2 regions of the Streptomyces sp. NPDC018019 genome follow, and region 2 is predicted to be linked to the other one. Evidence: riboswitches for the same ligand, from Rfam matches in the RefSeq annotation. Region 2 holds a riboswitch; the other holds the start of a gene.
The links. A riboswitch is a leader RNA that binds a small molecule or an ion and turns the genes downstream of it on or off. The one in region 2 is predicted to bind S-adenosylmethionine.
Positions count from the first base shown of each region.

Region 1: linked by a shared signal. The riboswitch ahead of thrC (threonine synthase) and the one ahead of ACH4FX_RS15200 (aminotransferase class V-fold PLP-dependent enzyme) in region 2 are both predicted to bind S-adenosylmethionine.

Region 1 covers NZ_JBIRGD010000005.1:131,773-139,990, forward strand. Annotated here, with positions in the region: gene groL (chaperonin GroEL) at 1-273, opposite strand, end outside; gene ACH4FX_RS10640 (cold-shock protein) at 639-842, opposite strand; gene ACH4FX_RS10645 (MoaD/ThiS family protein) at 1,276-1,554, opposite strand; gene thrC (threonine synthase) at 1,615-2,904, opposite strand; SAM riboswitch class I at 2,922-3,074, opposite strand; gene ACH4FX_RS10655 (glucosyl-3-phosphoglycerate synthase) at 3,238-4,185, shown strand; gene ACH4FX_RS10660 (trehalose-6-phosphate synthase) at 4,324-5,778, shown strand; gene otsB (trehalose-phosphatase) at 5,817-6,671, opposite strand; gene ACH4FX_RS10670 (DUF3263 domain-containing protein) at 6,849-7,118, opposite strand; gene ACH4FX_RS10675 (extracellular solute-binding protein) at 7,228-8,218, opposite strand, start outside.
Region 2 covers NZ_JBIRGD010000007.1:295,211-303,428, reverse strand. Annotated here, with positions in the region: gene ACH4FX_RS15210 (rhomboid family intramembrane serine protease) at 1-340, shown strand, start outside; gene ACH4FX_RS15205 (Lrp/AsnC family transcriptional regulator) at 337-618, shown strand; gene ACH4FX_RS15200 (aminotransferase class V-fold PLP-dependent enzyme) at 775-2,154, opposite strand; SAM riboswitch class IV at 2,327-2,444, opposite strand; gene trpD (anthranilate phosphoribosyltransferase) at 2,529-3,593, opposite strand; gene ACH4FX_RS15190 (cytochrome bc complex cytochrome b subunit) at 3,740-5,377, opposite strand; gene ACH4FX_RS15185 (Rieske 2Fe-2S domain-containing protein) at 5,374-6,438, opposite strand; gene ACH4FX_RS15180 (c-type cytochrome) at 6,435-7,244, opposite strand; gene ACH4FX_RS15175 (heme-copper oxidase subunit III) at 7,324-7,944, opposite strand.

The DNA of each region.
Region 1 (8,218 bases), on a different contig from region 2:
CGCGGTCGTCGTGCCGTCACCGGCGACGTCGTCCGTCTTCTTCGCGACCTCCTTGACCAGCTCGGCGCCGATCTTCTCGTACGGGTCTTCGAGCTCGATCTCCTTGGCGATGGACACACCATCGTTGGTGATCGTGGGGGCGCCCCACTTCTTCTCGAGGACGACGTTACGGCCCTTGGGGCCGAGGGTGACCTTGACGGCGTCGGCGAGCTGGTTCATCCCGCGCTCGAGACCGCGCCGTGCCTCCTCGTCGAACGCGATGATCTTGGCCATGTGAAGTGGTCCTCCCGGACTGGGGGTCCCCCCGGACGGAGTCTGGGGGAGGGTGGATACTCCGGACCGCGCTGGCGCCCGCGACGGACGGTCTGCGACCCTGTGGTTCCTTGCCCCACCGGCCCGCCGACCTCACCGAGTCGGTCCTTAGCTGTCACTCTCACTCGTAGAGTGCTAACGCAATGATTAGCACTCGACCCACGAGAGTGCAAGCGCGTTGGCGAGAGCTCTCCCCCGGCGCGACAACCGTCAAACCGGGCACGGCCGGATGGCCCGGCGCGCCCCGCGGCGTCCGGGCCGCATACAGAAGGTCCGCGCCTCCCCAAGGAGACGCGGACCCTCGTACGCAGCAGTCGGTCGGCGCTTCAGCCGGCCACGCGGACCATGTCCGCCTGCGGCCCTTTCTGGCCCTGCGAGATCTCGAACTCGACCCGCTGGCCCTCCTCAAGGGTGCGGTAGCCGTCCATCTGGATCGCGCTGTAGTGGACGAAAACATCCGCACCACCGTCGACCGCGATGAAGCCGTACCCCTTCTCCGCGTTGAACCACTTGACGGTGCCCTGAGCCATGCCTAACTCCCCTATTACTGGCCCTTGCACAGGACCGCACTCCGCGGACCCGGGTCAGACCTCACCCCCCGACAGGAGGGGGTGTGCGCCGGAACGCGTCGACCGCCGCTGAATGTATCTGTCCAACTGCCCAGCGCAACAGGTCAATCGGACGAGAATTCTGCGTGCGAACAATCGCAAAAATGCGGATATATGCCCATACTCCTGGGCAAGTCGGGCCGGGCATAGCTCACCAACGCGACAATTCATGTCCACACTTCGCCCACAACTTGCCGGGGTCTTCTCTGCGCTCGGCACGCGTACGACGAGGGATCACCACAACTGTATCGCCTTTAACAACACGGAATCGCCCCGTCCGCTTCGTGGCGGACGGGGCGATTCCGGCCGTCGGCCCCGGAAAGGGCCGGAAAGAATCCTTACGGCTTCCTGGCGCTCAGCAGCCGCCGGCCACCGCCGGAATGATCGAGACGCCCGCGCCGTCCGGGGTCGGGGTCTGAAGGCCCTGCTCGAAGCGCACGTCGTCGTCGTTGACGTAGACGTTCACGAAGCGGCGCAGCTTGCCGGTGTCGTCCAGGACGCGCGCCGCGATCCCGGAGTGGTTCTTCTCCAGGTCCGCGATGACCTCGGAGAGGTTCGCGCCCTCGGCGGGCACCTCGGCCCGGCCGCCGGTGTAGGTGCGCAGGATGGTCGGGATGCGGACGTTGACGCTCATGGTGTTCTGCCTTCCGGCTTGCGGGCGGGATGCGGGAGGGAGGGACGGGACGGGTGGCGGTCAGCCCGCCAGGCCGGCCGCGCGGAACGCGTCCAGGCTCGGCCGGATGGTGGCCGTCGGCCCGGTGGTCGGCGCGACCGCGTCCAGCGTCTTGAGGCCGTCCCCGGTGTTCAGCACGACGGTGGTCAGCGCCGGGTCGAGCAGGCCGTTCTCGATCAGCTTCTCGGTGACGCCCACGGTCACCCCGCCGGCGGTCTCCGCGAAGATGCCCTCCGTACGGGCCAGCAGCTTGATCGCGTCGACCACCTGCGCGTCGGTGACGTCCTCGACGGCGCCGCCGGTGCGCCGGGCGATGTCGAGCACGTACGGGCCGTCGGCCGGGTTGCCGATCGCCAGCGACTTGGCGATGGTGTCCGGCTTCTGCGGCCGTACCACGTCGTGGCCCGCCTTGAAGGCGGTGGAGACCGGCGAGCAGCCCTCGGCCTGGGCGCCGAAGATCTTGTACGGCCGGTCCTCGACCAGCCCGAGCGCGATCAGCTCCTTCAGCCCCTTGTCGATCTTCGTGAGCTGGGAGCCGGAGGCGATCGGGATGACGATCTGGTCCGGCAGCCGCCAGCCGAGCTGCTCGCAGATCTCGTAGGCGAGGGTCTTGGAGCCCTCTCCGTAGTACGGGCGCAGATTGACGTTGACGAAGCCCCAGCCCTCGCCGAGCGGGTCGCCGATCAGCTCCGAGCAGAAGCGGTTGACATCGTCGTAGGTGCCCTCGATGCCGACCAGCTCGCCGCCGTAGACCGCGGCCATGACGACCTTGCCCGCCTCCAGGTCGTGCGGGATGAACACGCAGGAGCGGAAACCGGCGCGGGCCGCGGCGGCGCCCACCGCGCCGGCCAGGTTGCCGGTGGAGGAGCAGGACAGGGTGGTGAAGCCGAAGGCGCGGGCGGCCTCGACGGCGATGGCGACGACCCGGTCCTTGAAGGAGTGGGTCGGGTTGCCGGAGTCGTCCTTGACGTACAGGCCGCCGGTGACGCCCAGCTCGCGGGCCAGGTTGTCGGCCTTGACCAGCTTGGTCAGGCCGGGGTTGAGGTTGGGCTTGGCCGCCACGTCGGCGGGGACGGGCAGCAGCGGCGCGTACCGCCAGATGCTGTTGGGGCCCGCCTCGATCCGCTTGCGCAGCCCCTCGGGGTCGCCCGCCGGCAGGTCGTACGCCACTTCCAGGGGCCCGAAGCAGACGGCGCAGGCGAAGATCGGTCCGAGGTCGAAGCGCTCGCCGCACTCGCGGCAGGACAGGGCGACGGCGGGGCCCAGGGAGACCGTGGTGGAGAGGGTGCTTTCGGGGGATTGCACAGCCATGGAGGCGAGGCCCTTTCTCCTCATCTTCCTCGCGGCGCATCTCGCCACGAGACGGAATTGGCACCTTCCCTAGCCGGAGCCCCGCGGTCCGCGGCGGGCGCGGAGACGAGACGGCTGGAGGGTTGCCGGGGCTTCAACGGGCCGTGTCCCTCTGCCCCTCTGGATGAGCGGTATGGCGCTGGGCCGGGGCCCAGGCGTTTGTCGCGGCGACCCCGGCATGTCCGGGGCGATCGCGTTGTTCAAGACTGTAGCCGAAGGGCCGGGCGGTTGAGACAGCCGTCCGCACCGCGAGATGGATCACATCGCTGGTCCGGGAACGAAGGAGACGCGCAGGTGCTGGAAGAGGTGGAGCGCTGGCTGGCCAGCCGGTCCTGGTCGGCCGCCGACCGCCCGCTCGACCGGCTGCTGGCCGCCAAGCGCGAGACGGGGCAGACGGTCTCCGTCGTGCTGCCGGCGCTCGACGAGGAGGCGACGGTCGGCGCGATCGTCGAGGCGATCCGTACGGAGCTGATGACACCGTCGGTGCCGCTCGTCGACGAGCTGGTGGTGCTGGACTCCGGGTCCACGGACGGCACGGCCAAGGTCGCGGCCGAGGCGGGCGCGCGGGTGGTCCACCGGGACGAGGTGCTGCCGCGGCTGCCCGCGCTGCCCGGCAAGGGCGAGGTGCTGTGGCGCTCCCTGCTGGTCACCCGCGGTGACATCGTCTGCTTCGTCGACGCCGACCTGCGCGAGTTCTCCGCCACGTTCGTCTCCGGGATCGTCGGGCCGCTGCTGACCGACCCGGGCGTGCAGTTCGTCAAGGGGATGTACGACCGGCCGCTGGGCGAGGCGGCGGGGCAGGGCGGCCGGGTCACCGAGCTGGTCGCCCGGCCGCTGCTGAACCTGCACTGGCCGCAGCTGGCCGGATTCGTGCAGCCGCTGGGCGGCGAGTACGCGGCCCGCCGGTCGCTGCTGGAGCGGCTGCCGTTCCCGGTGGGCTACGGCGTGGAGCTGGGCCTGCTGGTCGACGCGCTGCACACGGCCGGGCTGGACGCGCTGGCCCAGGTCGACGTCGGGGTGCGCAAGCACCGCCACCAGGGCGGCCAGGCGCTCGGCCGGATGGCGGCGGCGATCTACCGCACCGCGCAGCTGCGGCTGGCGCGCGGCCACCTGGTGCGCCCGCGGCTGACCCAGTTCGAGCGCGGCGAGGCCGGTTTCGTACCGCGCACCTGGGACGTGGACACCGAGGAGCGGCCGCCGATGGCGGAGATACCGGAGTACGCGGAGCGCCGCGCGGCCTGAGCCGGGGCCGGGTCGGGGCGCTCCCGGCACAGAGCCGGAGAAGCCCTCCGGGTACCTCGCCGGCCACCGCGGAAAACCGTGACGTCCGCCCTGGGCGCCGCACGTTTGAGCGGATCTGTCGCGGGCTAGTCTCGCAGCATGGTCTCCGCGCGTTCTGGTGCCCAGGTTCTCGTCGCGTCCAATCGCGGCCCGGTCTCGTACACGAAGGGGGAGGACGGCTCGCTCACCGCCAAACGGGGCGGCGGCGGGCTGGTCTCCGGTCTCTCCGCCATCGGCTCCGACGGGGCGGTGTGGGTGTGCGCCGCCCTCGGGGACGGCGACCGTGTGGCCGCCCGGCGCGCCGGCGGCCACCTGGACACCGCCGACACGGGCGGGCAGCACGTGCGCATGCTGGACATCCCCGCCGATGTCTTCACCGACGCCTACAACGGCATCGCGAACTCGGTGCTCTGGTTCGTCCACCACCTGCTCTACCAGACACCGCTGGAGCCGTCCTTCGACGAGGGTTTCCGCGCCCGGTGGGCGTCGTACGAGGCGTACAACGCGGCCTTCGCGGACGCGCTCGCCGACGAGGCCGCGCCCGGTGCCGTGGTGCTGGTGCAGGACTACCACCTCGCGCTGGTCCCCGGCCTGCTCCGCGCCCGCCGCCCCGACCTGCGCATCGGGCACTTCTCGCACACGCCGTGGGCGCCCGCCGACTACTTCCGGATGCTGCCGGACGACGTGGCCGAGGCGGTGCTGCTCGGGATGCTGGGCGGCGACCGGGCGGCGTTCCTGACGCGCCGCTGGGCCGAGGCGTTCGCGGAGTGCTGCGTGGCGGTGCTGGGCGCCGAGGTCACGCACGGGGACGACGGGCTGAGCGTCACCCACGCGGGCCGTACGACCCGGCTCGGCGTGCACGGGCTGGGCGCGGACGCGGAGTTCCTGCGGGAGCGGGCGCACCGGCCGGACGTGGACGAGCGGCTGGCCGCGCTGCGCGAGCAGATCGGCGGCGAGGACCGCAGGACGATCGTCCGGGTGGACCGTACGGAGCTGTCGAAGAACATCGTGCGCGGGCTGCGCGCGTACCGGGCGCTGCTGGCCGGTCGCCCCGAGTGGCGCGAGCGCGTCGTGCACGTGGCGTTCGCCTACCCCTCCCGGCAGGACCTGGAGGTCTACCGCGCGTACACGGACGAAGTCGGGCGGCTCGCCGAGGAGATCAACGCCGAGTTCGGCACACCGGGCTGGCAGCCGGTGGTGCTGCACGTGAAGGACGACTTCGCACGGTCGCTGGCCGCCTACCGGATCGCCGACGTGGCGCTGGTCAACCCGATCAGGGACGGTATGAACCTGGTCGCCAAGGAGATCCCGGTGGTCTCGGAGCGGGGCTGCGCGCTGGTGCTGTCCCGTGAGGCCGGGGCGTACGCGGAGCTGGGCGACGACGCGTTCTGCGTCAATCCGTACGACATCACCGGCACCGCCGACGCGCTGCACGAGGCGCTGTCCCTGGAGGACGGCGAGCGGGCCGAGCGCACGAAGCGGCTGGCCGCGGCGGCCACCGCGCTGCCGCCGGACCGGTGGTTCCTCCAGCAGCTGCGGGCGCTGGAGCAGTAGCGGAGCCGGGGCCCCGGGGAGGGCCCCGGCCGCGTGCGTCAGGCGGCCGTCTCCAGCCGGTCCGCGAGGGCGTTCAGCAGGGCGACGACGCCCGCCGGGCCGTCGACGACGAGGTCGGCCCGGCCGGCCAGCTCGGCGACCTCCGCGCTGCCGCTGCACACGAGCACCCCGGCCAGGCCGTCCGACCGGAGCTTGTCCACGGCGGAGTAGGCGGCGAGGTCGCCCAGGTCGTCGCCCGCGTAGAGGACGGTGGTGGCGCCGGTCTCGCGTACGTAGTCGGCCAGCGCGACGCCCTTGTCCATGCCGGGCGGGCGCAGTTCGAGGACGTACCGGCCCGGTTCGACGATCAGGCCGTGCCGTTCGGCGAGCGCGTACAGCGGCTCGCGCAGCAGCTCGAAGGCGGCCTGCGGGTCCTCGGCGCGGCGGGTGTGGACGGCGATGGCGCGGCCCTTGTCCTCCACCCACGAGGCGTGCCAGGCGCCCAGCCCGTCCAGGACGCCGGGCAGTTCGGCCTGGACGGCGGCGACGCCCGGGGGCGGCGCGGGGGCCTGGACCGTGCCGGTGGCCGCGTCCCAGCGCTCGGCGCCGTAGCCGCCCAGGATCACGAGCCGCTCCAGGCCCGGCGCGTCCGCGAAGCCGCCGAGGCGGACCGCGACGCCGGCCGGGCGTCCGGTGATGACCACCGGCGAGCACAGGCGCGGTGCCAGGCGGGCGAGCGCCGCCACGGCCCCGGGGTGGGCGCGGGCCTTCTCGGGGTCGGGCACGATGTCGGCGAGCGTGCCGTCGAAGTCCAGAGCGATCACGGCCCGGCCGGGGCTGTCCAGCAGCGCGGCGAGGCCGTCCCGGCCCGCTTCGGTGACCGGCGTCGGCAAGGTGTTCGGGGGGCTGCCCATGGCGACGACATTACCGGGCGGGCGCGGGCGCGTGCCGGGCGTACCGGCGCATCGGCTACAACGTGCCGTCGCCGCCGGACCGTACGGGCGGCTCCGCGCCGGACGGGGCGGGGCTCGGCGGCAGGCGGCGGGACGGGGCTCGGCAGCAGGCGGCGGGGCGGCGGCAGACGGCAGGGCTCAGCGGCGGCTGCGCCGGGCCTCGCGGACGCGGCGCAGCCGGTTGACCGTGACCGGGTCGTGGGCGAGCGCCCGCGGGTCGTCCAGCAGCGCGTTCAGCAGCTGGTAGTAGCGGGTCGGCGAGATGCCGAGCCGCTCGCGGATGACCCGCTCCTTGGCCCCCGGGCGCGGCCAGGAGCGGCGTTCGACACCGAGCACCGCCTCGTCCTGGGGGGACAGTGCTCCTATGCCACCGCCTCCGGTGCCGCCCTCGGTGCCGTCGCTCGTCATCACCCGTCCACGATAAGGCCGCGGTACGACAATCCCCGCCGCCGTCCCGGAACCCCCGGGGTGCGGGGCCCGCCCGGCGCCCCGCGCCCGCGCGCTCTCGCGCGCCGGCTCACTTGACGGTGTTGTCCGCCTCGTTCGCCGTGTTCTGGATGTCGCTGAGCACACCGGCCGGGTTGCCGTTGGCGCCCACCGCGGTGCCCATCTTCGCCTTGACGGTCTTGCTGACCAGCGGCCAGGAGGTCTTGTTCGCGGGGTAGAACTCGGCGGTGGCCAGCTGCCGCAGGAAGCTGTGCAGCTTGGCGTACTTGCTGTCGGCGAGCATCGCCTGGGAGCCGGAGGTGGTGACGGGCAGCAGGCCGTACTCCCCCGAGAAGTCCATGACGTTCTTCTCGTTGTAGACGAAGTCCAGGAACTTGCCGACCTCGTCGCGGTGGCCGTTCTGCTTGAACGCCGTCATCCAGTCGGCGACGCCCATGGTCGCCTTGGCCTTGCCGTCCACACCCGGCAGGTCGACGGTGCCGTAGTCGATGCCCTTGGCCTCGGCCTGCTTCATCAGGGTGGGGTGGCCGTTGAGCATGCCGACGTCACCGGCCGCGAAGGCGTTGAAGGCGTCCTGGCGGTTGAGCTTGGCCGGGTCCATACCGGTCAGGCCGGGGCCGACCAGGTCCTTCTTCAGCCATTCGAAGGTCTTGACGTTCTGCGGGGAGTCGATCGTGTACTTGCCGATGCTGTCCGTGTAGCTGCCGCCGCCACTGAGCATCCACATCAGCGTCTCGGCCTGCGTCTCCTCCGGGCCGAGCGGCAGCGCGTACGGCATCTTCACGCCCTTGGCCTTGAGCTTGGCCGCGTCCGCGGCCACCTCCGACCAGTTCTGCGGCGGGTCGGTGATGCCCGCCTCGGCGAAGAGCTTCTTGTTGTAGAACAGGCGGCGGGTGCTGGCGCCGAACGGCATGCCGTACTGGATGCGCTGGTACTCCCCCGCCTCGGCGAGGGCGGGCACGAAGTCGGCCTGCACGGGTATGGAGAGCAGCTGGTCGGCGCTGTAGAGCTTGCCCTCGGCCGCGTAGTCCGCGTACGCGCCGATCTGCGCCATGTCCGGC
Region 2 (8,218 bases):
AGCGATCTCCGGGGTGCTGGGGGCGTTCCTGTACCTCTTCCCCAAGGCCCGGGTCACCAGTCTCTACCCGTTCCTCTTCTTCCTGCCGCTGCGCTTCCCCGCCTGGATCGTGCTGCTGTTCTGGTTCGTCCTCCAGTGGATCGCCGCGCAGCGCGACCCCAGCACCCCGGGCGTGGCCTACCTGGCCCATGTCGTGGGCTTCGCGGTGGGCTTCCTGTACGCCTGGGTGCGGTACCGGCCGGTCCCCTGTCCGCCGCGGGACGCCGCCGCGGCCCCCGGTAGTGTGGGGTCCGCCGGAACGGCGAAGCAGCAGGCGACCGAGGGAGAGAGCCAGCCGTGATCACTTCGATCGTGCTCATCAGGACCAGCGTGGACCGCATCCCGGAGATCGCGGAGAAGATCGCCGCGCTGGAGGGCGTCAGCGAGGTCTACTCGGTCACCGGTGCGTACGACCTGATCGCGATGGTGCGGGTCGCCCAGCACGACGATCTGGCGGACGTCATCCCCGGCCGGATCAGCAAGGTGCCGGGGGTGGCCTCCACGGAGACGCACATCGCGTTCCGCACGTACTCCCAGCACGACCTCGAAGCGGCCTTCGCCATCGGCCTGGACGCCTGACCGGAGCCCTGCCTCGCCCGAAAACGCCAGCCGCGGCGGCCCGGCTCCTGTGGGCCGCCGCGGCTGCGGCACGGGCGTCTGTGCACGCCCGCGCCGTTGTCACCCGCACCGCGGCGCCCGGACAGCGGAGCGCCGCGGCAGGGTGGTCCAGAGGGGCTACGCGGCCGCGGTGTCCGGCACGCAGCGCCCGCCCTCGGTGCGGTAGCTCCACCGCGCACCGTCCCTCACCAGCTCCTTGACCGCCCGTACGAAGCGGTCCACGTGCTCGTCGGGCGTACCGGCGCCGAAACTCACCCGGACGGCGTTCAGCGACTGCTCCCCCGGCGCGCCTTCCGGCGCGCCGCACTCGCCGGGGGCCTGCGACGTCGCGCCCAGCAGGGTCCGTACGAGCGGGTGCGCGCAGAACAGCCCGTCGCGCACGCCGACCCCGTACTCGGCCGAGAGCGCCGCCGCGAAGTGCGAGCTGTTCCAGCCCTCGACCACGAAGGACAGCACGCCCACCCGCGGCGCGTCGTCCCCGAACAGCGACAGCACGGTGACCTCGGGCACCTCGGCGAGGCCCGCCCGCACCCGCTCGACCAGCCGCTGCTCACGGGCGGCCAGGCGCTCGAAGCCCGCCTCGGTAAGGGCCTTGCAGGCGGCGGCGATGGCGTGGACGCCGATGACGTTCGGCGAGCCGGCCTCGTGGCGGGCCTCGGTGGTGTGCCACTCGACGTCCACCCCGCCGTCGGCGCGGCGCGCGACGGTGCGGCTGGCGCCGCCGCCCGCGAGGTACGGCTCCGCCTCCTGGAGCCAGTCCGCGCGCCCGGCCAGCACCCCGGCGCCGAACGGCGCGTACAGCTTGTGGCCGGAGAAGGCCACCCAGTCCACGTCCAGCTCCGCGATGTCCACCGGGTGGTGCGGGGCGAGCTGGGCGGCGTCCAGCACGATCCGCGCGCCGTGCGCGTGCGCCGCCACGGCCAGTTCCCGCACGGGCCACAGCTCACCGGTGACGTTGGAGGCCCCGGTCACGCACACCAGGGCGTTGCCGTAGGGCTCGCGCTCCGCCAGCGCCCGCTCCAGCGTGTCCACCGCCTGCTGGGGCGTGCGGGGCGCGTCGAGGTAGGTCACCGCCACGTCCGCACGCCGCTCCCAGGGCAGCAGCGAGGCGTGGTGCTCGGTCTCGAAGACGAAGACCCGGGTGTCCTCGGGCAGGACCGCGGCCAGCAGGTTGAGCGAGTCGGTGGTGGAACGGGTGAAGACCACCTGGTCCCCCTCCCGGCACCCGAGGAAGCCGGCCACCTCGGCCCGGCTGTTCTCGAACAGGTCGGTGGAGAGCTGCGAGAGGTAGCCGGCGCCGCGGTGCACGCTGCCGTAGTACGGGGCGTACGCGGCCACGTCGTCCCAGACGCGCTGGAGCGCCGGGGCGCTGGCGGCGATGTCCAGCGCCGCGTACTCGACCTCGCCGCCGGTGACGAGCGGGACCAGGACGTCGCGCCCCAGCACGGGCAGCGGGGCGCAGACGGCGGCGTCGGTGGCGACAGCGGAAACAGGCATGGCGAACTCCCGTGAAGGCAGGGCGACTTCGCTGCGGGGCCCACACGCCGGAGCGGGGCCGGCCGGCAGCGGTGATAAGGAAAAGGGGTGCGGAAAACGGGGCCGGACGGCCCTAACGCATTCGCTGGATCACGGGAGATCTCCCTCAAGGACCAGGATCCCTGGCACGAGGGATCCGCGCTTGCCGCAGACCTCGCTGCCTGCGGCCTGGTCATCACCCGGGGCACCCCGCCACGGACGGAGGGTTGCCGGACAGCGGGCCGGGGCCGTAGTCGCTGTCACTCGTGACCTGGGCAGCATCATGCCACACGATCGGAGGTACGCAAGGCCCGGTCCGCATCCCGGACCGGGCCCCGCGGCACACCACCGCCGTATCAGGCGTTGCTGGCCGCCACCCACCGCTCCAGCGCCCGGCGGGCGGCGCCGGAGTCGATGGACTCGGCGGCCTTCGCGATGCCCGCCGCGATCTGCTCGGTCAGCGGCGCCCCGGACGGCTCCAGCGCCACCAGCGCCGCCGCCGAGTTGAGCAGCACCGCGTCGCGCACCGGCCCCGGCTCGCCGCCCAGCAGGCGACGCGCCACGTCCGCGTTGTACGAGGCGTCGGCGCCGCGCAGCGCCTCCACGGGCACCAGGCCGATCCCCACGTCCCGTGGGTCGAAGGTCTCCTCGCGTACGGCGCCGTCCCGGACCACCCACACCTTCGACGTGGCGGTGGTGGTCAGCTCGTCGAGTCCGTCGTCGCCGCGGAAGACCAGCGCGCTGGAGCCGCGTTCGGCCAGCACGCCCGCCAGGATCGGCGCCATCCGCGCGTCCGCGACACCGGTGGCCTGGGCGCGGACCTGCGCCGGGTTGGTCAGCGGGCCCAGCACGTTGAAGGTCGTACGGATGCCCAGCTCGCGCCGTGCGGCGGCGACGTGCCGCAGCGAGGGGTGGAACTTCACCGCGAAGCAGAAGGTGATGCCGGCCTCCTCGGCCACCTCGACGACCCGGCGCGGCGTCAGGTCCAGGTTCACGCCCAGTTTCTCCAGCACGTCGGAGGCGCCGCTGGCCGACGAGGCGGCACGGTTGCCGTGCTTGACGACCTTCGCGCCGGTGCCGGCCACCACGATCGAGGACATGGTGGAGATGTTGACGGTCTTGGCGCCGTCGCCGCCGGTGCCGACGATGTCCACGCTCGGGCCCGGCACCTCGATGAGGTTGGCGTGCGCGTACATCGTCCGGACCAGGCCGGAGATCTCGGCGACGGTCTCGCCCTTGGCCCGCAGCGCCACCGCGAACCCGGCGATCTGCGCGTCGGTGGCCTCGCCGCGCATGATCCGGTCCATCGCCCACGCGGTGTCGTCGGCGCTCAGGTCACGGCCCTGGAGGAGGGCGTCCAGGACGGCCGGCCAGGTGTGGGCCGCCACGCTGCCGCCGCCACCCGGGGTCACAACGTTCATGGTCCACACTCCTGGATTCGTGTCCTGCTGGTGCCGAAACCCTATCCGGCGCCGCGGCATGCCGAAGGGCCCCGTCCGAGGTACGGAAGGGGCCCTTTGGGTGGCGTGCTCACGCGGGGGTACTGCCGTGCGTCACACGGCGGGGATCAGTGGTGGCCGTGGCCGCTGGTGATCTCCTTGTACTCCTCGACGGTCGGCTTCGGGATGACGTTGCCCTCGCCGTAGTAGCCCTTGGAGAGCTTGGCGCGGAGCTTCGTGGACCGCTTGACCTTCCGCTCGACACCGTTCTCGTCGACCTCGGGGCCGATTTCGAGCGGCTTGGGCTGCTCGTGCTGGGTGAGCGTGTGCAGCTGCTCCTGGTTGAGCGGCTCGTGCACCTCGATGAACTCACCGTGCGGCAGCCGCTTGATGATGCCGGACTCGCGTCCGTGCAGCACCTTGTCGCGGTCGCGGCGCTGGAGACCCAGGCAGATCCGCTTGGTGACGATGAAGGCGAGCACCGGCCCGACGAAGAAGCCGATCCGGACGAACCAGGTCAGGGCGTTCAGCGACAGGTGGAAGTGGGTGGCCCACAGGTCGTTGCCACCGCCGACGAGCATGATGAGGTAGGCGGTCAGCCAGGCCACACCGAAGCCGGTACGCGTCGGGGCGTTGCGCGGGCGGTCCAGGATGTGGTGCTCGCGCTTGTCGCCGGTGACCCAGGACTCGACGAACGGGTAGACCGCGATCGCCACCAGCACCAGCGGGAAGATCAGGATCGGGATCAGCACACCGAAGTTGATGGTGTGGCCCCAGATGTTCCACTCCCAGCCGGGCATCACACGGATCAGGCCCTCGGCGAAGCCCATGTACCAGTCGGGCTGGGCGCCGGTGGAGACCTGGTCGGGCCGGTACGGGCCGATGGCCCACACCGGGTTGATGCTGGCGACCGCCGCGATCACCGAGATCACGCCGAAGACCAGGAAGAAGAAGCCTCCGGCCTTGGCCATGTAGACCGGCAGCAGCGGCATGCCGACGACGTTCTTGTTGGTCTTGCCGGCACCCGGGAACTGCGTGTGCTTGTGGTAGAAGACCAGGATCAGGTGCGCCACCAGCAGGCCGAGCATGATGCCGGGCAGCAGCAGCACGTGGATCGTGAAGAACCTGGGGATGATGTCGTGCCCCGGGAACTCCCCGCCGAAGATGAACATCTGCAGGTACGAGCCGATGAGCGGCATCGCCAGGATGACACCCTCGATGAACCGGACACCGGTGCCGGAGAGCAGGTCGTCCGGCAGCGAGTAGCCGGTGAAGCCGGTGAACATGCCCAGCACCAGCAGCAGGAAGCCGAACAGCCAGTTGACCTCGCGCGGCTTGCGGAAGGCGCCGGTGAAGAACACCCGCATCATGTGCACCATCATGCCGCCGATGAAGACCAGGGCGGCCCAGTGGTGGATCTGCCGGATGAGCAGACCGCCGCGCACGTCGAAGCTGATGTCCAGCGTCGACTCGAACGCCTGCGTCATCCGGATCCCGTGCATGGGCACGTACGAGCCGTGGTAGGTCACCTCGGCCATGCTCGGGTGGAAGAACAGCGTCAGGTAGACGCCGGTCAGGATGATGATGATGAAGCTGTAGAGGCAGATCTCACCCAGCATGAAGGACCAGTGGTCCGGGAAGATCTTGCGCATGTTGGCCTTGGCGAGGCTGTAGATGCCCAGCCGGCCGTCCGCCCAGTCGGCGATCCGCTCGCCCCGCGGCGCCTGGCCGCGGCGCGTGGTGGTCGCGCTCGTCTCGTTACTCATCCGCGCTCCCAGAAGCTCGGGCCGACGGGCTCCGCGAAGTCGCTTACGGCTTCGAGGAAGCCGTCCTTCACCGTGATGTGCAGCTGCGGCAGGGCGTGTCCGGCGGGGCCGAAGATGACGCGTCCGCCGTCGGACAGGTCGAAGGTCGACTGGTGGCAGGGGCACAGCACGTGGTGCGTCTGCTGCTCGTACAGGCTGATCGGGCAGCCCACGTGGGTGCAGATCTTCGAGTACGCGACGATGCCCTCGTGCGACCAGTCCAGTTCCTGCTTGTCCTTGATGTTCTGCGGCTGGATCCGCACGAGCATCAGGGCGTCCTTGGCGATCTTGCTGTTGAAGTCCTCGTCGTCCTCCTCCAGGCCCTCGGGCTTGGCGAAGGTGAGGGAGCCGACCGCGATGTCCTCGGGACGCAGCGGGAGGTTGGTGGACTGGTTGACCAGGCGGACGCCCTTCTTCCAGCCCGTGGTGCGCAGCTTCTTCTCCGGCAGCGGACCGAGGTCGCGCAGCAGCACGACACCGGACAGCGGCACCACGGCCAGCGCGCCGAACATGGTGTTGCGGATCAGCTTGCGGCGGCCGATGCCGGACTCCTTCGCGCCCTGCGCGAAGTCCTCCATGACCTTGGCCTTGACCTCGGGGGCCGCCTCGATCGGGTGCCGGTCGTCGGCGACCTCCTCGTCGGACATCAGCGTGCGGGCCCAGTGGACCGCGCCGGCGCCGATGCAGAAGAGGGCCACACCCAGCGTCAGGCCCAGTGCGAAGTTCAGCGCGCTGACGTGGCCGAACGGCCAGATGTAGGTGATCTGGTCGACCGGGAAGATCACATACGAGGCGATGAAGCCGACCGTGGCCAGTATCGACAGGGTGAACAGCAGGGCGACGGTGCGCTCGGAGCGCCTGGCGGCCCGCTCGTCGATGTCCTGGATGCGGTGCTCGTGGGGCGGCAGCCCCGGGTCGGCGAACGGGTTGTCCACCGTGTCCACCGCACCGCCGTGAGCCGTTTCCCGCTCACCGGGGAGGTTCTTTTCTGGCACGTCTTCGTGTCGTCCAGTCTCACTCATGACTTCTTGGCCTTCGTAGTCCGGGCTGCGACCCAGATGGCGACCGCGATCAGCGCGCCCAGGCCGGCGATCCAACCGAAGAGGCCCTCGCTGACAGGTCCGAGACCGCCCAGGCCCAGACCACCGGGGCTGGGGGTGTCGTCGCTGTTGACGGCGCCGAGGTAGGACACGATGTCCTTCTTGTTCTGCGGGGACAGCGAGCCGTCACCGAACGAAGGCATGTTCTGCGGGCCGGTCTCCATGGCCTCGTAGATGTGCTTCGGGTCCACGCCTTCGAGCGTCGGTGCGAACTTGCCGTTGGTCAGGGCACCGCCCTTGCCGGTGAAGTTGTGGCACTGCGCGCAGTTCGTACGGAACAGCTCACCGCCCTTGGCGATGTCCGCACCGTCCTTGCTGTACTGGTCCTTGCTCGGCACGTTCGGGCCGGCGCCCAGGGACGCGACGTACGCGGCGAGCTGGTCGATCTCGGCCTGGCTGTAGATGTTCTTCTTCCGCGGCACCTGGGCGCCGGGCTGCTGCGCCGGCATCCGGCCGGTACCGACCTGGAAGTCGACGGCGGCGGCGCCCACGCCGACCAGGCTCGGGCCGTCGGAGGTGCCCTGACCGCCGGTGCCGTGGCAGCTGGCGCAGCCGACGGCGAAGAGCTTCTTGCCCTCCTTGATGGCAAGAGACTGGGCGGTGTCATCGGCCTGAGCCTTGTCCGCGGGCGCGAACGCCGCGTACAGCCCCCCAGTGACCGCCAGCGCGAAGAGTAGGACGACGAGCGCCGCCAGCGGATGGCGCCGTCGTGCGGAGAGCTTTTTCACGGATTACCCCGGTGTCAGGATCTTCTGCGTCGATGCTTTGGCTATGTCTGTCTGAAATGCGGTTCCGGTACGGGACCGGTCACCGGATCAGGTAGATCGTGGCGAAGAGGCCGATCCAGACGACATCGACGAAGTGCCAGTAGTAGGACACGACGATGGCCGCGGTGGCCTGTTCGTGGGTGAACCTCTTGGCCGCGTACGTCCTGCCCAGGACCAGCAGGAAGGCGATGAGTCCGCCTGTCACGTGCAGTCCGTGGAAGCCGGTGGTCAGGTAGAACACCGAGCCGTACGGGCCGGACGAGAGCGAGAGGCCCTCTTCCTTGACCAGATCGGTGTACTCGAAGACCTGACCGCCGATGAAGATCGCACCCATGATGAAGGTGACCACGAACCAGGTCCGCAGCTTCTTGACATCGCCGCGCTCGGCAGCGAACACGCCGAGCTGGCAGGTCAGAGAGCTGAGCACCAGGATCGTGGTGTTCGTCGCGGAGAAGGGAAGATTCAGCGCATCGGCGGATTCCTTCCAATACTCGGCCCCGGTCACCGATCGGAGGGTGAAGTACATCGCGAAGAGGGCCGCGAAGAACATCAGCTCGGAACTCAGCCAGATGATGGTTCCGACGCTGGTGAGGTTCGGCCGATTGACCGACGGGTGCGCGTGCCCGGTTTCTACTGTCGTTGCTGTCGCCACGACCGACATTATGTCGGTCGCTTATCCCGCCCTCACTCCGGGGGGTGCCGTTCGGTGTGTCAAGGGCGTATGCCCTGCTCGTACGGCCCACCCCGGCAGTCGCCCGAAGGGGGTACGCGGCACCCGCCACCCGGCCGGGCGCGCCCGCCGTGACCAGTCCTGACGGGCCGTCGGCCAGATCTTGGATCGTGCCGAACCCTCCTGCGCGCCGCCGTACGCGCAGTAGCATCCGCGCTGGAGGCACCTCCCGGCGGCGGCCGGGCGAGGCCCCGTCCGAAGCCGT